DNA from 4 places in the Candidatus Pantoea multigeneris genome. Region 3 is predicted to be linked to each of the others. Evidence: predicted binding sites of a transcription regulator. Region 3 holds the regulator's gene; each other region holds the start of a gene.

Region 1 (5,148 bases), on a different contig from region 3:
TCACCACGATGTACGGCAATTTCTCCAGCACTGGTGGTGAGGTGTCCATGCTATCACCCGGTTTCCAGAATGGATCAGGGATCGGTCGGCCCATAGCTTCAGCCTGCTGCACTTTTTCGTTGTAACCTGCAAGGTTACGAACGCCCAGTGCAGACATCAGCTTATAGCGCCGTTCCATTTCACCCACACTCCAGCGCAGCGCATTTGCCGCATCTTTCATGTCAGTGACCACTTCTGTTAACAGATGCGGAATCCCTTCATAGACCGACAGCTCCAGCATTTTTGGATCGATCATGATAAAGCGCACCTCTTCCGGGGTGGCTTTATACAGCATGCTGAGGATCATGGCGTTGACCCCCACCGACTTACCGGAACCGGTCGTACCTGCCACTAACAGATGCGGCATTTTCGCCAGATCGGCGACGACAGGCTGCCCAGCAATATCTTTCCCCAGGACGATGGCCAGCGGTGAGGTGTTTTCACGGAACTGCGGGCAGTCCAGCACTTCACGCAGGTAAACGGTCTGGCGATGGCGGTTAGGCAGTTCAAGACCAACATAGGGTTTGCCGGGAATCACTTCCACGACACGTACCGCAACGGCAGAGAGCGAACGCGCCAAATCCCGTGAGAGGTTAGAGATGCGCGACGCTTTTACGCCCGGTGCAAGATCCAACTCAAAACGGGTAATTACCGGGCCTGGTGAGATCCCCACCACTTCCGCTTTCACTCGATAGTCGCCAAGCCTTGCTTCAACCAAACGGGCCGTCTGCTCAAGGGCGAACATATCAACCGGTTCCTCTTCCAGCGGTGGCGAAGTGAGGAGATCCAGGGTTGGCAACGGTGTTGAAGGCTTCTCTAACGGCTGCTCATGCCGCACCAGGAAGGGATGGAACAAACTCTCCTGGAACGCGGTTTGTGCGGTTTCTTCTTGTGCCGGAGCAACAGGTTCAGGTGCGAAATAGGATGATGTCTGTGGCTGATACTCAGGTTCGACAGACGGCTCAGGTTGCACTTCAGCTGCCGCAGCTTGTGCAGCCGCAGCCTGACGCTGACGCGCCATTTCAAATGGCGAGTGTTGATGGTGATAAGAAGAAGGCGGCGCAACGGTGACTGCTGGTGCAGCAGGGGCCGTAGGCTCTGGCGTGGCCGAAAGCGTAAACAGTGGCTCACCCGGACCGTCATCCACTAAATCTTTCATCGGTGAGAGATCAAAGATGCTCTCTTTCCCAAGATCCAACACGGGCTTCTGCACCGGCGGCTCTGGGGCATAGCGAGTCTGTTGCTGCACAGCAAACTGACGCGCCAGCTCGGCCTGTTGCTGAGCGTCATCATCCTCTTCCTGCGCGGACGACGTTTGCCAGTCTGCACCATAGCGGTCCTGCTGCTGAGCAGCAAACGCATGGCGCAGTTCGGCCTGCTGCAGGGTATCTTGCTCTTCGCTGCTCCAGTTCTGCTCTGCGGCATGTGGTGCAGCCAGATCAACCTGTGGGGTAACCTGTTCCGAATTCGCAAGCTTTTGCTCAGCTTCCGCTTTTGCTTTCTCTTCTGCCATGCGTTGTGAAGGCAGTTTTATGCCCCATGAGGCTCGCTCACGTCGCGTTGGCAGTTTGACCGGGTTGGGTCGCGGTAATGAAGGACCAATGCCCTGCTTCACCTGAGGGTTGCTCTCTGATTCTGGCGCAATATCAAACAACGGTGCGGCAGCGGCAGCAGAACTCGCGGCAACGGCTGCTGCCCCGGTTTCAGTCGCTGAACGCCAGTTGCCCATCTGCGGGCCATCGTCTTCTTCATACACGCTAAATGCGCTACCTTGTGACTCGGGCACCTCAAAGCGGTAGAGCGGCGGTGCCTGCTCTGTTGGGGCTGGCTGCGAAGTCTCCCCGGTGAACGCAGGCTGCGCCTGGTTTCCCGCTGAAACGGCAGTATGGACGCTTTCTGGTTGTGCCACACCCGACGACACCGGCTGACTAAAGGCAGCGGGTGCCACGGAAGATAACGGCTGTGGTGTTGCTGCAACCGCGGGCTGTTCGTTCAACGGCTGCGCGGCTGTTGTAGGCTGAACAGCAGAATTCTGCGCCGCAGCCACTGGAATTGCAGCAGTTGGCACCGCTACAGCAGCCTGATGTACCGCAGCCACGGTAGCCGCAGCCGCTGTGGCTAACAGAGGGTCAGATGGCAGGGCTACCGTCGCGGCGTTTTCCGCAGGTGCCTGAGGGGCTTCATCAGGACGACGCGGTGCGGCCAGCAGGACGTCATCCTCTTCATCGGATTCCTGGCGTGCAGCCGCAGTCAGAGGCGCCGCAGTATGCTGCTCATCGGTATACTCTTCCTCTTCCTGCCAGGGTTCATCATGACGTGAGCGGTTGCTGGCGAAGGTTAATACACCCATCACGACGCCACCAATGCGCTCGGCAATCGTTAGCCATGACCAGCCGGTATAGAGGGTGATTCCCGCAGCCCAAACCACCAGCAGCGCCAGCGTGCTGACGACGGGATTGAGGTAAGGTGCGATGGCACTGCTGATCAGACTGCCAATCACGCCACCCGATGCAAAGTACCAGATATCATCGGCGTTTAGCGCAGCCAGGCCACAGGTGGTCACCACCAATGCCAGCACGCCAATCAGGCGCAGGCCAATCGCAAAGTAGTCGATGTAATCCTGGTTATCGCGCTGGCGAAATGCTTTCCAGCACAGGCCCACGATCACGGGCGGAATGGCATAGCCCATCACGCCAAAGACAAATAACAGGGTATCCGCCATCCATGCGCCTGGTGCACCACCAAGGTTATGAATAGGTTCATGCCAGGCGGTCTGTGACCAACTGGGATCGGAAGGGTTAAAGGTGACAAGGGAAACCATCAAATAGATGGCGAAAAGTGCAACGAGAATGAGTAAAGCTTCCAGCAAACGACGCCCGCTGCTGAGCGGTTGTAATACGACGTCTTTATCTTCTGTATATTCCTGGCTCAAGAGAACTCTCCAGGTGCCTGTAAATTAAGAAGACAACAGCGTCGGAGAAGCCCGACGCTGGTCCTGTATGTATTCACAGGAGTGTACCTAAATCCCACGGGATTTGCACCTGCCCTGCATTAACGGGTTTTGATCACCAGACGGTTGCTCTGTTTGACCTCTTCCATCACTACATAGGTACGCGTATCGTTAACGCCCGGCAGGCGTAGCAAGGTTTCGCCCAACAGTTTGCGATAAGCAGACATGTCCGGAACGCGCGTTTTCAGCAGATAGTCGAAATCACCAGAAACAAGGTGACACTCTTGAGTTTCCTCAAGTTTTTGTACAGCGGCGTTAAATTGTTCAAACACATCTGGCGCACCACGATTCAGAGTAATCTCAACAAATACCAGCAGTGATGCATCCAGATAGTGTGGGTTCAGAAGTGCAGTATAGCCGAGGATGAACCCCTGGCGTTCCAGACGACGAACACGTTCAAGACACGGCGTTGGTGATAAACCGACGCGTTTGGAAAGCTCGACGTTAGAAATTCGGCCATCTTTCTGCAGCTCATTCAGAATGTTACGGTCGATACGATCGAGGTCTTTCCCGGGGCGCTTCTTGTTGTCTACCATTATTATTGTCTCTCTTAATTCCTTCCCTTAACCTGCCACGCTCAAAAAAAACCACTTTTGTCTCGGGCATTAATGAAGTGAAGCCAAAGCCGGTGCGAATTTCGCGCCCATCTGTATGACGCATGTTGTCTGTCCACATCATGCGTCATTACCAATGCCAGGCTGTTTTTTTTAACGAACGTTCATTTCTGGGCGCTTTGCCTATCATGATTCGCTAAAAGTTCTTCCCTTCTCCCAATGTTTTCGCAAAAGCGCAGGCGATTGTCAAAGTAAAATCTCCAAATTCAGGACAAGATGCCAGACAGCCCTCTGGGTAACTGATTTTAAATGAGTATTTTTTAGCTGCTGATGATTAATTTTCCGAGTTATGCCCCATTTTAGCGCATCCGTGATGCAAAAATGTCCATCATCGTCTACGCCACTCGCAGCTATCGTTAACAAAATTGTTTAAGGCTTTTTTTGCGTCTGTAATTTCCCTACAATCCTTGACCATGCTTTCAGCCAAATGAAACAGAGGAACACATGAGTACGGTTAAACACAGTAAACTACTCATTCTGGGCTCAGGCCCGGCCGGTTATACCGCTGCTGTCTATGCAGCACGCGCCAACTTAAATCCCGTCCTGATTACCGGACTGGAAAAAGGCGGCCAACTGACCACCACCACAGAAGTGGAAAACTGGCCAGGCGACCCGCATGATCTGACCGGTCCAGCATTGATGGAGCGTATGCAGGAGCATGCTGAGAAATTCAATACTGAAATCATTTTCGACCATATTCATACGGTTGACCTGCAGACGCGTCCGTTCCGTCTGATTGGCGACAGCGGTGAATACACCTCTGATGCGCTGATTATCGCGACCGGTGCTTCTGCACGTTATCTCGGTCTGCCTTCAGAAGAGGCGTTTAAAGGCCGTGGTGTTTCCGCCTGCGCCACCTGTGACGGTTTCTTCTATCGCAACCAGAAAGTTGCGGTGATCGGCGGTGGTAACACCGCAGTAGAAGAAGCCCTCTACCTGGCTAACATTGCGGCAGAAGTACACCTGATTCACCGCCGTGACAGCTTCCGTGCAGAGAAAATCTTGATCGACCGGTTGATGGACAAAGTGCGTAACGGCAACATCGTGCTGCATACCGATCGCACTCTGGAAGAAGTCACCGGTGATGACATGGGCGTGGCAGGATTGACGTTGCGTTCCACCCTAACCGACGAAGTGGAAAACCTTGAGGTCGCGGGTCTGTTTGTCGCCATTGGTCACAGCCCAAACACCGCCATCTTCAATGGTCAGCTTGAGCTGGAGAACGGCTACATTAAAGTGCAGTCCGGTTTGCAGGGCAATGCCACTCAGACCAGCATCCCAGGCGTATTCGCTGCGGGTGATGTGATGGACCATATCTATCGTCAGGCCATCACCTCAGCAGGCACTGGCTGTATGGCAGCCCTGGATGCAGAACGCTTCCTGGATGGATTGGTTAAAACCGATAAGTAAGTTGTTAACCATCTGATCTGACTTCATAAAGGCGACGGTTTTTCCGTCGCCTTTTTTATTGCTCCCGTGCTAGAT
Region 2 (5,148 bases), on a different contig from region 3:
AGGCGATAAGTTGTCCGCGTCATCACGGCGGACAGAGGAAAATTAGATTTGGAAATCGATGGCCGGTTCATCTTCCGTCTGGTAAGAGAGCGCCTGGCGCTTAATCTCTTCCAGTGACAGATTTGCATTGCACAGCTCAAGGAATTGCCAGACATAGTTGCGTTGCAACTGGCCGCGCTTTAATCCCAGCCAGACGGTGCTGGGATCGAACAAGTGCTGCGCATCAATTCGCACCAGTTCATCGTTTTGGCTGGTTTCACAGGCCTGATCGGCCAGTATTCCCACCCCTAAGCCCAGTTGCACATAGGTTTTCACCACGTCGGAGTCCTGCGCACTCAGTACCACGTCCGCTTTTAATCCCGCCGCCTGGAAAGCACGGTCAACGCGTGAGCGTCCGGTAATCCCCTGGCGATAGGTGATCAGTGGAAAACGGCTCAGGCTGCTTAAGGTCAGCGGCTGTGCCTGCACCAGTTCATGATCCTTCGGCACTAACAGAGAGTGGTGCCAGCTAAACCACGGGAATGCCGCCAGACTCGGATTATTCACTAACTGCTCACTGGCAATGCCAATATCTGCTTCACCCGCCAACAGCATGGTGACAATTTCCTGTGGCGATCCCTGATTCAACTCAAGCCGTACATTAGGGTAGAGCTGGCGAAACGCTTTGATAATTTTGGGCAGGCTATAACGCGCCTGAGTATGGGTGGTGGCGATGGTCAGGATGCCGCTGGTCTCATTCGTAAAGACATCAGCAAGACGACGCACTTTACCGGCTTCATCCAGAATACGCTCCGCTATGGTGAGCAGCGCTTTGCCTGGCTCGGTCATGCCTAATAAACGTTTGCCGCGACGAATAAAGATCTCAACGCCGAGTTCATCTTCTAAGTCGCGAATATGGCGGCTAACGCCTGACTGGGAAGTAAAGAGCGTATTAGCAACTTCCGTCAGGTTGAACTCGCAGCGCGCTGCCTCGCGTATGATTTTAAGTTGCTGGAAATTCACGCTATTTACCTCGCTTTACGAAACTGTTTCAACTGATGTTAAAAACGAATTCAGATAACAACAAATAATAAAAAAGTCGTTGTTATGCAGAATCAGAATATAGCGAGAATTTCAGCGATGGGCTGGCCCTGCCAGACAACGCAAGCCAGGCCGTTTGCAGTACGGTATGAAGCGACTTCCGCCACCGCAGGGGATGGCGGAGAAACTTACTGAGCCGTTGGGGCTGGCGTGTCAGTATGAGGTTGTAAAATCTGGACATCCACATTCTGGATCTGGTCTAGATCAGGATACTTCGTGGCCATATCCTGCGCCTGCTGACACTCCAGGGTTGGGCGGTCAACTTTACGTAATGTCAGGCCATCGTAGCGCAGCTCGCCATTTTCCACTACCAGCGGCATCACGCGTACCTGACGATTCACATTCACCCACTGGTCATCAAACCGGGTCAGCTTTCCAGGCTTAGCAATGACGCGCATCCACTGTCGGCAGTCCAGCGTGGAACCATCAGCCCCAATGTAGAGTGAGCCGATCGCCTCTGGGCTAACCAGCGCGCTCTGCGCTCCTACTGTTTGCCAGTTACCCTGCAGGTCAGCGGGTGCTGGTGTTTTCACCGCTTCACTGTAATTGTTGAGCTGCGCACAACCGCTTAACGCCAGGGTCGCAATGACAATCCACTTTTTCATTCTCAATTCCTGAAATCGCCTTGATGGCGGCTACGTTATAATTTTTTACCTGCGCAGTGCAAGGTATCTGCATAACCAAGGCAGCAATCCCGTGAATTATCGGGGGGTGAACCTGACAAAACACCCTGGCATGGGTAAACTGTGCGCCTGCTACAGATTCAGGAATCAAGATGAAGACCCCAGAAGCTTATTATGCGCAGGCGCGCGAGATGTTTTTCACTGCCCACCCGGATTTCCAGGCTGCCCTGGATGCGCTGAGTGCTGATGATGCCACCGCCGCAGGCATGACACTGGAAGCCCTGCGCGCCTGGCACGCCGAACGTATTTATGCCGCCTTCCTGCGCCAGAAAAAGCTGGATGGCATGATTTTCTCTATTCAGTTAGCTGAGCCAGACAAAGCGGTTGCCGCCGATGCCATTGAGGCGTACCTCAAAAGCCACGCGGCGTCGCTGGGTATGAGTTGGGAAGAGTTCTGTATAAAAAACGAACTCTGATCGGTGTAACCCGAAAAAAGTTGCACAAAATCACGTTCAAAGTTGTACAAGGAGGTAAAACTTGTATAAGTTTAATCAACGACGTCAGTCGTGATTGTCCTTGAACGAAGAGTGCGCTTGCACTGCCTCTGGAGGTATCACTGGATTTCTACCTCCAGAGGCTATTTTTTCCCCCGGTTAACACAGACACACCGCCTCCTTTTCGCTTAAACCTTCACTTACCAGACTCTGACGGCGACCAACCTGCTGTTTTTTCGCTGTTTCAGCCCCTGCTGTTGTTGATACTGTTTTTATTTACAGTAAAATAGCGGCAATTTTATCGGTATGGACGGCAAAAGCATGTTTGTGGAACTGATTTACGATAAGCGCAATGTGGCAGGCCTGCCAGGTGCGCGCGAAATGATCCAGCAAGAGTTGGAAAAAAGAGTGCAGCGCGTTTTTCCAGATATTGAAGCACGCGTTAAGCCGATGGAGCGTAATGCCATCGAAACTGACATGAGCAAGAATGATAAAGCCACACTGGCGCGGATTATTGAAGAGATGTTCGAAGAAGCGGAGATGTGGTTGGTGGCCGAGTAACGCTCAGCCACCGCGCAGTAAACAGATAACAGCGGGCCTTATTTTTCCTGCTCGCTGTGATTTATCGCAATTTCAATGTCCTGAATCACCGTATTAAACTCATCCAGCAGCTTACCTTGCTGTTCAATTAAGGTCTCAAAACGGGGTGCGAAGGTTTTGTCTTTGTATTCACCGGCATCAAATGCCAGCCAGGCAGACGATAGCTTTTCAGTGTTGGTTTGCGCATAGTGCTGCATCTCTTTCACTTGCGAAGTGACATCGCGCAGATAATCCGTTTTGCTCTTCACCTGTTCTGATTGACTCATATTTTCTGCCCCTTTATTTCTCTTTGAAATGATAAAAGTATCGTTTTCATGCTTAAAGGTAGCGGATATAGCCAAGCTTTCCTTAGGAATAGTCGCAAGTGTGCTTGTAGCATGCGCGATGCTCTGGCATGACGCCTTTGGCACATCTGCCCCCCTTCCCGGCAAAGCGGTCAGGTTTCTACGCAGGAGCACGCTTTAAGTATGTTGTAATTAACAGCACATTAAACACAAAAAAGGGGACGTAAAGTCCCCGTAATGCAACGCGATGGAAAGAAACACATTCAGAGATATTTCCGTGCCAGTGCCAGTAAATCACCTTTAGATCCCAGCCCCAGCAGGCTGATGCCATGCTCGACGAAATGGTAGGCGGCGACGAAATCCTGTACCCCACTGGTGACGGCATCAAGGCCTTGCGGTAATCCAGCCAGCCCGCTCACTAATGCTGTGGCGGTGGTATCCGCTGCGGTGTCGGAAGCGACATTAACCGCGCTGGCAGCCGTAGCGCTATCACCTGCAGCAGTGCCAGCATCAGGCGCATCGCCGCTGTCGTCCACTACCGATGCCGCCGAGGTTCTGCTGCTGTCGCCTGCGGGTTGTTGCACCGCAGTGGTGGTCTGTGAAGCGGCGGCGGCAACATCACTCGCCTCACCAGTATTTGTCGCTGAAAAAACCGCTTCTGGTGTGGTATCGCTGATATCAGTCATAACGTATTCCTTCTTCAGATTTAGTTAAGGTGAAGGGAATGCTAAGTCAGAGAGCCGCATCTCCTCACCGCTTCTACTGCGTTACTGCGACTGCTTCTCTTTCTCTGTCAGGTCATTGCTGACCACCTGCTTAACTTTGTCCGCCGTTTTGCTGGCGGTGTTTTCCGGGAGGGTATCGAGTTTTTTCTGCAACCCCGCCACCTGCTCAGAGAGCAACTCGACTTTATTTTCACGGCGGTTCGAGATTTCCCGGTACTCGCGGCGAATATCGGCCACCCGGTGGTTCGCCGCATTATTGACGTAAAGCGAAATGATGGTGATAACGGTACACAGCAGTGCCAGCGTCATCAGTAATCCACCCAGAATCAGATGGCGTTTGTGTCGTAACCATGGACGGTCAAACCTGATCTCTGCCATTTTCTCGATCCTCTAACGTCGCGATCAGCCGGGTTAGCTCACGGTGCAGCCTGTCACTCTGATCGCTTTCCGTCAGGGAGAGCAGTAGCGCCAATGCGTTTTTCATCAACTTCAAATCGGTTTCACGTCCGGAGATCAGGCGCTGGCTGGCATCATGCCGAATGCGTAAAGCATCATTTTCCTGACGTAAAAGTGCCTGCTCCTCTTTCAACATCATGACTTGCTCTTTATAACTGGTGATAATCTCTCCTCCAGCACGATTGCTGGTGACAATGGCCGCAATACCTGCCATTAAGGGTTTCCAGAACAGGGCAGCGGCACTGCCCCCCATGACTAAAGCGCCGATACTGGTTATCAGGCTACTTTCCATGCCCCACCTCTCTCGCTTGCAAGGTGTATGGACCGAAACAAAGACAGAAAAATCTGTCCGGTGCTGAGTCAAATTTAAGTTATCTTTAATTTGACTTAAGATTACTTAAGTAAATCTTTCAGGAGTTGTCAAGTGATGAAAAAAGAAACGATTGGCGATCGCATCAGGTTGCGCCGCAAATCGCTGCAACTCACACAGAAAGCACTGGCGGCACAGTTGGCGGTGTCACACGTGGCGGTGTCACAGTGGGAGAAAGAGGAGACGCAGCCGCGAGGTGAGAATCTGCTGCGGCTGGCGGAAGTGTTGAGCTGTGCCCCTGCCTGGCTGATTGATGGTGAGGGTCAGGTATTTGTTTTTCCCTCCACCGAGACAGGCCAGCAGATACCGCTGCTGGCGCGGACAGCACTGGATAACTGGTTAGTCACCGGCCTGGTGAGTGGCGATGAGACATCCGTCTCTGTCGATACCGCATTGTCTGCGGGCAGCTTTGCCCTGCGACTGGAAGAAAACGCGATGCAGCCAGCGTGCCAGTGCGGCGATGTGCTGCTGTTCGATCCCGAGGTCCTGCCCCAGCCAGGAAATTATGTGTTGGCA
Region 3 (5,148 bases):
TGACTTGATCGTTATTCATCACTGACCTCCTGGTCATGGTTGCCGTTTCGCTTAATTAATCAGTAAAAAGTAGTGATTAACACTGACTAATTGCCGTTAGTTAAGTTAATTATAGCGATGAATACGGAACAGGTAGAAATAATGGGAACTATCCTAGTTCACAGGCGATCAATGGACGAACCAACGCTGCTGCTGCCACAGCCGACGCCAGATGATCCACAGCGTTAAACCACGCAAGCCGAGGAAAACCGTTATTGCCAGCCACAGAGCATGGTTCCCTAACCACGGCGTCAGTAATACGGCCAGCATAAAGCCCAGCGCAGCCAGAGCCATGCTATTACGCATCTCTCTGCCGCGCGTTGCACCGACAAAAACACCATCCAGCAGGTAACACCAGACACCCACCAGCGGAATAATCGCTTGCCACCCTAAAAAGTGGTGGGCTAACTCACGTAAACCCGGCAGCGTAGTCAAATGGGCGATAATGGCATCTCCCAGGAGCCAATAAATAATGGCGAAAGCCGCAGCGACTATCCCCGCCTGACGACAGGCCGCTTGCCACACCAGTAGCAACTGTTGGCTGTCTTTAGCCCCGAAGGCCTGGCCAGATACCGCTTCTACCGCGTAAGCAAAGCCGTCTAACGCATAGGCGGTGAAGGTGAGGAACATCAGTAATACGGCATTCACGGCCACGATTTCAGCGCCCATTCGCGCGCCAATCAGGGTAAGAGAAGCAAAGCAGATTTGCAGTAGCAGAGAGCGCAGCATGATATCGCGGTTTAAACGGAGTAGCCGCGAAACATCCTGCCACCATCCCTGCCACAGCAGGGCAGCTGGAATCTGATTTTGTCGCAATGCACGCCAGACCAGTGCGATGCCCAGAGCAAAGGTGACATACTCCGCGACCGCGGTAGCGGTGGCCGCCCCCGCAACCTGCCAGCCAAGTCCGACGACCAGCCAGAGATCGAGTAACAGGTTAACCAGGTTTCCAACCACCAACAGAATGACGGGTGCTCGCGCATATTGCACCCCCAGCAACCAACCGAGAATCACCAAATTTGCTAGCGTGGCGGGGGCACTGAGCCAGCGGATATGAATGAAAATCCGCGCCTGTTCCAGTACGGCCTCGTCGCCGCCAATAAGATGCGTCGCCAGTTGCGTGATGGGCTCACGGCACAGAATAAACAGTCCGCCAGCAACGATAGCCAGCATGAGCGGCTGCATCAGCGCACGCGCCAGTGCCGCACGATCGCCCGCGCCAAATGCCTGCGCCGTCAGCCCGGTGGTGCTCATGCGTAAAAACAGCAGCAGCATAAAGATAAAGCTGGTGATGGTCGTGCCTATCGCCACACCGCCCAGATAGATCGGGCTATTAAGGTGCCCTATCACTGCGGTATCGACTAAGCCAAGCAGCGGCACGGTGATATTGGACAAAATCATTGGTAATGCCAGCCGCCAGAGTCGCTGGTCAGTGGCAGAAAAAAGACGCATCAGCTGTGTCATGGTTTTGAGGGCGTTGTTTGGCAAGGAAGCAATGTTGCCGGAGGAAAAGACACGCCGGCAACAGAGAGAAAATCAGGGAGCAGAGAGAATTAGATCCATTCACCGTTACGCACGATGCCAACAGCAAGACCTTCCACCGTCAGTGATTGTACGCGAGTGTCGATTTCAATCGGTTTGAATTCGCTGTTCTCAGGGAGCAGATACACCATTGAGCCCTGCTTCTTCCAGCGCTTTACGGTCACTTCTTCATCAATACGCGCCACGACGACCTGGCCGTTGTGCACGTCCTGGGTTTTATGCACGGCAAGCAGGTCACCATCCATAATACCTATATCTTTCATTGACATACCACTGACGCGCAGCAGGAAGTCCGCTGAAGGCTTAAACAGCGCAGGATCGACCTGATAGTGCGTTTCGATGTGCTCTTCTGCTAACAGAGGCTCACCCGCAGCCACCCGTCCAATCAGCGGCAGGCCTTCAGGCTGTTCTTCTTCCATAAGTAACCGAATGCCGCGCGATGCACCGGAAACGATTTCAATCACGCCCTTCCTTGCCAGCGCTTTCAGGTGTTCTTCAGCCGCATTAGGTGAGCGGAACCCGAGCTGCGCGGCAATTTCTGCGCGTGTCGGTGGCATACCGGTCTGGTTGATATGGTCGCGAATCAGATCATAGACCTGCTGCTGCCTTGTAGTTAACGCTTTCATCCCGCCCCCTGGTTGTTTATACAGTCGCTGTGAGTATATACAGGTATCTAATAAATGGGAACCGAAACAGAGGAAAAAACAGCCATTTGTCTGGTTCTGGAAGCGCTATCGCAGTTAGCGCCAAAGCAACATGACCCAGACGAAAACAGCCAGTAGGATGCTGACCAATACGGCGGCTGAGCCCAGGTCTTTGGCTCGTCCTGCCAGGGGATGTTGCTCTTCACTTACCCGGTCAACAACGGCTTCAATGGCGCTGTTAATGATCTCCATAATCACGACCAGCACCACGGAACCGATGAGTAAAATACGGGAAACCCGATCAACATCCAGCCAGAAAGTGATAATAATAGCGATAATCGCTACGATACTTTCCTGACGGAATGCGGCTTCATGTCGCCAGGCGGCATTCAACCCCTGCCAGGAATAACGCGCAGCGCGCAAAATACGGATCAATCCCGTACTGGTGTTTGCCATAATGTGGAACCCTTTGTAAATATTGACGTCACTGTCTGGGTGGATTGCGTATAGCGCCACCACAGATCTTCGCTGCGCTTTCTGTTATGCTTGCGGCGCTTTGCTAACAAGAGGCTTCATGTTGTCTATGTCAGGTTGGCGTAAACTCTATTACAAATTACTTAATTTACCACTCTCTTTGCTGGTAAAAACTAAGTCTATCCCTACAGATCCCGTTTCCGAGCATGGTATTGATCCCAGTCGTCCGGTGATGTATGTGCTGCCTTATGATTCTAAGGCGGACCTGCTGACGCTGCGTTCGCAGTGTCTGAAGCACCATCTCCCTGACCCGCTGGAAGCGCTGGAAATTGACGGCGTGGTGCTACCGCGCCATGTATTTATTCATGACGGACCACGGCTGTTTCCTTACTACGTGCCCAATCAGGAGTCAGTGAAAATCTTCCACGACTACCTGGATCTGCACCGTAGCAATCAGGAACTGGACGTGCAGATGCTGCCAGTCACTGTGATGTTTGGCCGCGCACCAGGCCGCGAGGTTCCTGGTGACGAAGCGCCGTATTTACAGGTACTTAACGGCCTGCAGAAGCTTATCGCTATTCTTCGGCATGGTCGAGACAGCTTTGTTCGTTTCTCCCCTACCGTTTCGCTGCGCGACATGGCTAACCAGCACGGTACGGATAAATCTATCGCCCATAAACTGGCACGCGTTGCACGTATTCATTTTGCTCGTCAGCGCCTGGCCGCAGTTGGGCCGCGTTTGCCTGCACGTCAGGACCTGTTCAATAAGCTACTTCAGTCGAAAGCGATTGAAAAAGCGGTTGAAGATGAAGCGCGTAGCAAAAAAATCTCCCACGAGAAAGCGCAGCAAAATGCGGTAGAAATGATGGAAGAAGTCGCGGCTGACTTCTCATACGAAGCCATTAAACTCACTGACCGTGTGATGAGCTGGACATGGAGCCGTCTCTACCAAGGCATTAACGTGCATGGTGCTGAGCGCGTCCGGCAGTTAGCGCAGGACGGCCATGAAATTGTCTATGTGCCGTGCCACCGCAGCCACATGGATTACCTGCTGCTTTCGTATGTCATTTATCACCAGGGCCTGGTGCCGCCGCACATCGCCGCTGGCGTCAATCTGGACTTCTGGCCAGCCGGCCCGATTTTCCGCCGCCTGGGTGCCTTCTTTATTCGCCGTACCTTTAAGGGCAATAAGCTCTACGCGACAGTGTTCCGTGAATACCTGGGTGAACTGTTCAGCCGCGGCTACTCGGTGGAGTATTTCGTTGAGGGAGGACGCTCACGCACGGGCCGTCTGCTTGATCCGAAAACCGGTACGCTGGCTATGACGCTGCAAGCCATGCTGCGTGGCGGCAATCGTCCTATCACACTGGTTCCGATCTACATCGGTTATGAGCATGTGATGGAAGTCGGGACTTACGCCAAAGAACTGCGTGGCGCGGTAAAAGAAAAAGAGGGCTTTTTGCAGATGGTGCGCGGGTTACGCAAGCTGCGTAATCTCGGCCAGGGCTACGTCAACTTTGGTGAGCCGTTACCGCTGGTCAATTATCTCAATAAGCGCGTGCCAGAATGGCGTGAAGCTATCGATCCTATTGAACCGCAGCGTCCGGCATGGTTAACCCCTACCGTAAATGACATCGCGGATAAGCTGATGGTGCGCATCAATGAAGCAGGCGCAGCCAATGCTATGAACCTCTGTGTCACGGCACTGCTGGCCTCCCGTCAGCGCTCACTTACCCGCGAGCAGCTCACGGAACAGCTCACCTGCTACATTGAACTGCTGCGTAACGTGCCTTATTCGCCGGAAGCCACAGTACCGGATATGTCAGCAGAGCAGATGCTTGAACATGCAATGGGCATGAACAAGTTTGAAACTGAGAAAGACAGCATTGGCGATATCGTGATTTTGCCACGCGAGCAGGCAGTCTTAATGACTTACTATCGCAACAATATCCACCATATGCTGGTCATGCCTTCATTAGTCGCTGCGATTGTGCAACAGCATACGCAGTTGGAAGAGGCAGAATTGCTACGCCAGGTGCGTCTCATCTATCCGATGATGAAAAGCGAACTGTTCCTGCGCTGGAATCAAGAAGCCTTGCCTGGTGTGATCGCTGCACTGTGTCAGGAGCTGGCGCGACAGGGACTGGTTAGCATTGAAGGGGGCCAGATTCGCGTCGTTGCGGCTCGCCACCGGACATTGCAACTACTGGCCTCCGGCGTACGTGAAACGCTGCAACGCTATGCCATTACGTTCTCCATTCTCAGTGCGAAACCGACGATCAACCGCGGGACGCTGGAGAAAGAGAGCCGTACTCTGGCACAACGTCTGTCGGTCCTGCACGGCATTAACGCCCCAGAGTTCTTTGATAAAGCCGTATTTGCCACCCTGGTTCTGACCCTGCGTGATGAGGGTTATATCAGCGATAGCGGCGATGCAGATGCCACGCTA
Region 4 (5,148 bases), on a different contig from region 3:
TCACCGTGACCATCTCGCCGCTTTTCAGGGCACCGGGCTGTTCTACTACGCCTTCCGCCATCTTGCTCAGCGCGTTTTCTTCGCTGATCAGACGCTGATACTCCTGCACCAATACGGTTTCAGGATCGATCAGCAACTCGCCACGATAGCCATCCACAATCAGCAGACGCTTATTCAAATGACTCGGCTGAATATCCGCGCCCATGACGGTAGGAATGCCCATGGCACGGGTCAGGATAGCGGCATGGGAGTTTGAAGCACCATCACGCACCACGATGCCCGCTAAGCGCTCATGGGGAAGCTCCGCCAACGTGGTGGCCGTCAGTTCATCGGCGACCAGCACAAAACGTTCTGGCCAGGCATTGGTGCCGACCAGCGTATCATCGAGGTGAAACAGCAAACGCTGCCCCAGTACACGCAGATCGCCTGCACGTTCACGCAGATAGGTGTCTTGCAGGCTGGCAAACTGGGCAGCGAATTTTTCAATAACGGTTTTGACGGCCCACTCGGCAACGGATCCGCGCTCAATCTCAGCCAGCAGATCTTTCTTCAGACGCGCATCACTGAGCAGGTGGGAATAAAGATCAAAAATCGCGGCGCTCTCTTTCTGCACGCTGGCAGAAAAGCGCTTACTGAAACGACGGAACTCTGCGCCCGCTTCACTCATGGCGAGCGCGAGGCGCTCACGTTCACGCTGCACATCCAGCGTTGAGGCGGCAGTAACCTGATCGAGCAAGGGTTGTGTTTCATCCACCCAACCCGGTGCCACCGCTACGCCAGGCGCAGCGGCGATCGCTTTCACGCGCGTCTGACGGAATTGACCAAATAGCTGGCCCAGCTGTGATTGTGACAACAGTCCGGCCATTTGCGTGGCCAGCGTGACCAGAAACGACTCTTCGCTTTCGTCAAACTGGCGGTGTTCACGCTGCTGAACCACCAGCACGCCCAGTAGCTGGCGGCGGCTGATAATGGGAACACCGAGAAACGAGCGGTAACGCTCTTCTTTTACCGAGGGAATATATTTAAAGCTGGGGTGACTTTGCGCATCAGCCAGGTTTATCGGCTCCGCTAATCGCCCGACTAGCCCGACGATACCTTCATCAAATGCAAGCGTGATCGTGCGCCCGCGCGGCTTTTTTAGGCCGCGCGTCGCCATCAGGTAGTAGCAGCGTCGATCGTGATCGGCGAGGTAAACAGAGCAGACTTCGGTTTCCATCGCCAGACAGATTTCGCTGACCAGCAGGTCGAGTGCTTCATTCAGACGCGGAGCACTCGCGACTTTTTCGACGATTTCGCGTAACTGAGTAAGCATAAGTGGTGCGGACTATCCCCTTTTGCGTCGTTGAGCGGCGTTGTTACGCTGCCCGGAGCTCTCCTGCATAGACATCACCACGCCAGCGAATTCCTTCATCACGCGGCGATAAACATCGCGTTTAAAGGAGACAACCTGACGGACTGGATACCAGAAGCTCACCCAACGCCAGCCATCGAACTCCGGCGTACTGCTGTGCTGCACATTAATATCCGCGTCGCTGCCCATCAACTGCAGAAGATACCACTTTTGTTTTTGGCCAATACAAACCGGTTTTGTGTCCCAACGCACCAAACGTTTTGGCAACTTGTAGCGTAACCAGTTACGGGTAGAAGCAAGTATTCGAACATCTTTGCGATGAAGTCCCACCTCTTCGAACAGCTCTCGATACATCGCCTGTTCGGTAGATTCACCGGGATTGATGCCTCCCTGGGGAAACTGCCAGGAGTGCTGTCCAAAGCGTCTGGCCCACAACACTTGTCCTTGCCGATTACAAATTACGATACCAACATTCGGGCGGTAGCCATCATCATCGATCACCAGACTACCTCAAAGCAAAATTTGAATAGGATGATTGTTTCACACTCCTCACAGGCGGTAAACCACTGCTTAACAGCGGGTATAGCGGAACAACATGGCAATAACTCACAGAGTTGGCCTTAGTTATAAACAGAGAGGGATCAAAAAACGCGATCTTATTCACGTTTTCTGTGGATAGCTTTGTGCAGAACACGGGAATTAACTGAATAACAGCCTGATTTCAGCGTGTGGACAACAAAAACTCATGGCGGAATTATAAATGATAATCAGTGATTTAACCAAGGATCAGCCACCGGTCATTTACCCCATTCCCCCTCGGGTTTACAGCACATACGGTGATTGGCTAAAGATCCACCACCGGCGTTTTTATCCACAGATAATGCACTAACTCCAGGCACGATCGGTGAAAAACTGGGATAAAAAGGGAAAGTCAAGGCTGTAAATGAAAACAGTAGCCACTATGGCTGTGGCTTATCCCACCTTTCTGTGGATAACTTAGTTTAAGATCCTGTTCATTAATCCGGGCAAGCTGGGATAACCTGCGGTTGCGCAAAATTCAAACGGCGAAGACATGCTAAAAAGCCATGCTGAATCATGCTATTATCCGATCGGCGGCGAAAAATTTGCTGTGGAAAAGATCGCCACCTTCTAATCTGTACGTTTTTCACCCACCCGAGCTATTACGATGATCCTGCCGCAATTACCACCAGAAAATGAAGCTGAACTGATGGCCAGAGCACAGGCCGTTGCGGGGCTGACGTTAGCCGATGCCGCCGCACAAATTGGCCTCGCTATTCCGGCCAATTTACAGCGAGCTAAAGGCTGGGTGGGCACATTGCTGGAACTGCATCTGGGGGCCAGTGCGGGGAGTAAAGCCGAACAGGATTTTGCCCACCTCGGGATCGAGCTCAAAACCATTCCCGTGGATAGCCGTGGTAAGCCGCTGGAGACCACCTTTGTCTGCGTAGCGCCGCTCACCGGCAACAGCGGTGTCACCTGGCAAAGTAGCCATCTGCGGCATAAGCTTGCGCGGGTGTTGTGGATACCGGTTGAAGGTGAACGCACGATTCCGCTGGCTGAACGCCGGATCGGTGCGCCTCTGCTGTGGACACCGAGCGCAGAAGAAGACGCGATGTTGCGCCATGACTGGGAAGAGCTGATGGATATGATTGTGCTCGGCCAGGTTGAGCGCATCACTGCACGCCACGGTGAGTGGCTGCAAATACGGCCTAAGGCGGCCAACAATAAGGCACTAACCCAGGCGATCGGAGAAAATGGTCAGCCGATTATGACGCTGCCCCGCGGCTTCTATTTGAAGAAGAGTTTCACCGGACCTCTGCTGGCTCGTCACTTTCTGATTTGATCCTGCCAGCAATTTGTCAAGCAAGTTAAAACGGCTTTTGCATTTTTCAGATTGATGCAATAGCACTGTCATCAGAAGGATCTGATACTACACTTTTGCTAGTGTAGTCGCATATAGGGAGCGAAACGATGAAATTTCTGGCAGGGGTTGGCGTATTGCTGGCCGCAACGGTCATGCTGAGTGGTTGTAGTAGCGATTATGTCATGGCAACCAAAGATGGCCGTATGATTTTGACGTCAGGTAAGCCAAACATCGATAAAGACACCGGGCTGGTCTCTTATACCGATCAAAGCGGTAATAAGATGCAGATCAACGGCGACGATATCTCAACGATGATTGAACGTTAAGTGCTGAATTGACCCGCCTGCTGTGATTTCGCTTCCAGCAGGCAATTTCCCTGTATTTCCCCCTTCCTTCCCGCTTGTTTACCGCGTTATAGTCCCAGGTGAGACACCATTCCATTCCATGAAAAAAGGAAGCCGGCAATGCATTATCACCGTATCCCCCACAGTACACTGGAAGTTAGCCAACTGGGGTTAGGCACCATGACATTTGGTGAGCAAAACAGCGAAGCCGATGCTCATGCGCAACTGGATTATGCCGTTAGCCGTGGTATCAATCTGATTGATACCGCAGAGATGTATCCGGTGCCGCCGCGCCCAGAAACACAGGGACTCACAGAAAAATATATCGGCAGTTGGCTGAAATCACGCGGTAACCGCGACAAAGTGATTCTCGCCAGCAAGGTCGCCGGTCCGGTGAGAGGTAATGATGCGTTTATCCGTCCTGGGCAAGCGTTAGATCGTAAAAACATTCGTGAAGCGCTGGATGCCAGCCTGAAGCGCCTCAATACCGATTATCTCGATCTCTACCAACTGCACTGGCCGCAGCGTCAGACCAATTTCTTCGGCAAGCTCGGCTATCAATATGGCGAAGGCGCGGTTCCCGTCACCTTGCTGGAAACCCTGGAAGCCTTAACCGAACAGGTGCGCGCGGGGAAAATTCGCTACATTGGCGTATCGAATGAAACGCCCTGGGGCGTCATGCGTTATCTGCAACTGGCAGAGAAACATGAACTGCCGCGTATCGTCTCCATTCAAAACCCTTACAGCCTGCTGAACCGCAGTTTTGAAGTCGGCCTGGCGGAAATCAGCCAGCACGAAGGCGTTGAGCTGTTGGCTTACTCCAGCCTCGCGTTTGGGACGTTGAGCGGCAAATACCTCAATGGTGCCCAGCCTGCTGGCGCACGTAATACTCTGTTCAGCCGCTTTACCCGCTACAGTGGTGAGCAGTCACAGTTGGCGATTGCCGAATATGTCGCGCTCGCGAAAAAACACCAGCTTGATCCTTCGCAACTGGCCCTGGCGTATGTTCGCCAACAGCCGTTTGTTGCCAGCACGCTGCTAGGTGCAACCACGCTGGAGCAGTTAAAAATCAATATCGATAGCTTCGACGTGACGCTGAATGAAGAGGTGTTAGAAGGGATTGAAGCGATCCACCGTCGCTATACGTACCCAGCCCCTTAAAGTAAAAACCCCCAGCCAGTTGGCTGAGGGTGCAAGAAAGACGTCCCACCCTCACCTACAGCGTGAGGGTTTTCTTTAGCGGCCGCGCCACCAGAGTAAGCTAATCGCCAGCGCAAACAGTGCACCAAAGCCAATGCCGAGCGGCACCGGAGGCACACCCAGTTTCACCGCCAGCGTGTACAGCCCCAGCATCACTAACATCGCGATATTTTCAATCAGGTTCTGCACGGCAATCGCATTACCGGCACCCACGGTCTCTTTACCGCGTTCCTGCAACAGGGCATTGAGCGGCACCACGAAGAATCCGCCTAGCGCACCAATCACCATCAAAATCAGATAGGCGTTAGTGAGAGAATGTTGCAGTGCAAACACCACCACCATCACGCCAATCAGCACGCCCGCAGGCA

The links. The regulator LexA, encoded in region 3, represses DNA repair genes until DNA is damaged. The targets are predictions, from matches to a motif close to TNCTGTATGTACATACAGNA.
Region 1: a site for LexA is predicted at 3,033-3,052, ahead of F3J40_RS14715 (DNA translocase FtsK 4TM domain-containing protein). Genes of this name have one in related genera too.
Region 2: a site for LexA is predicted at 2,462-2,481, ahead of F3J40_RS09290 (DinI-like family protein). Genes of this name have one in related genera too.
Region 4: a site for LexA is predicted at 2,287-2,306, ahead of mutH (DNA mismatch repair endonuclease MutH). Genes of this name have one in related genera too.

Annotation. Positions count from the first base shown of each region.
Region 1 covers NZ_VWXF01000006.1:35,699-40,846, forward strand. Annotated here, with positions in the region: gene F3J40_RS14715 (DNA translocase FtsK 4TM domain-containing protein) at 1-2,971, opposite strand, end outside; gene lrp (leucine-responsive transcriptional regulator Lrp) at 3,091-3,585, opposite strand; gene trxB (thioredoxin-disulfide reductase) at 4,108-5,073, shown strand.
Region 2 covers NZ_VWXF01000003.1:91,261-96,408, reverse strand. Annotated here, with positions in the region: gene cbl (HTH-type transcriptional regulator Cbl) at 43-1,002, opposite strand; gene yedD (lipoprotein YedD) at 1,209-1,685, opposite strand; gene F3J40_RS09295 (DUF6388 family protein) at 1,856-2,179, shown strand; gene F3J40_RS09290 (DinI-like family protein) at 2,519-2,758, shown strand; gene F3J40_RS09285 (hypothetical protein) at 2,797-3,063, opposite strand; gene F3J40_RS09280 (hypothetical protein) at 3,345-3,767, opposite strand; gene F3J40_RS09275 (hypothetical protein) at 3,849-4,184, opposite strand; gene F3J40_RS09270 (hypothetical protein) at 4,165-4,554, opposite strand; gene F3J40_RS09265 (helix-turn-helix domain-containing protein) at 4,690-5,148, shown strand, end outside.
Region 3 covers NZ_VWXF01000005.1:370,193-375,340, forward strand. Annotated here, with positions in the region: gene F3J40_RS14450 (CsbD family protein) at 1-19, opposite strand, end outside; gene dinF (MATE family efflux transporter DinF) at 169-1,491, opposite strand; gene lexA (transcriptional repressor LexA) at 1,593-2,207, opposite strand; gene F3J40_RS14465 (diacylglycerol kinase) at 2,322-2,681, opposite strand; gene plsB (glycerol-3-phosphate 1-O-acyltransferase PlsB) at 2,809-5,148, shown strand, end outside.
Region 4 covers NZ_VWXF01000007.1:137,170-142,317, reverse strand. Annotated here, with positions in the region: gene ptsP (phosphoenolpyruvate--protein phosphotransferase) at 1-1,312, opposite strand, end outside; gene rppH (RNA pyrophosphohydrolase) at 1,325-1,852, opposite strand; gene mutH (DNA mismatch repair endonuclease MutH) at 2,538-3,215, shown strand; gene F3J40_RS16640 (YgdI/YgdR family lipoprotein) at 3,344-3,562, shown strand; gene F3J40_RS16635 (NADP(H)-dependent aldo-keto reductase) at 3,701-4,741, shown strand; gene lplT (lysophospholipid transporter LplT) at 4,817-5,148, opposite strand, start outside.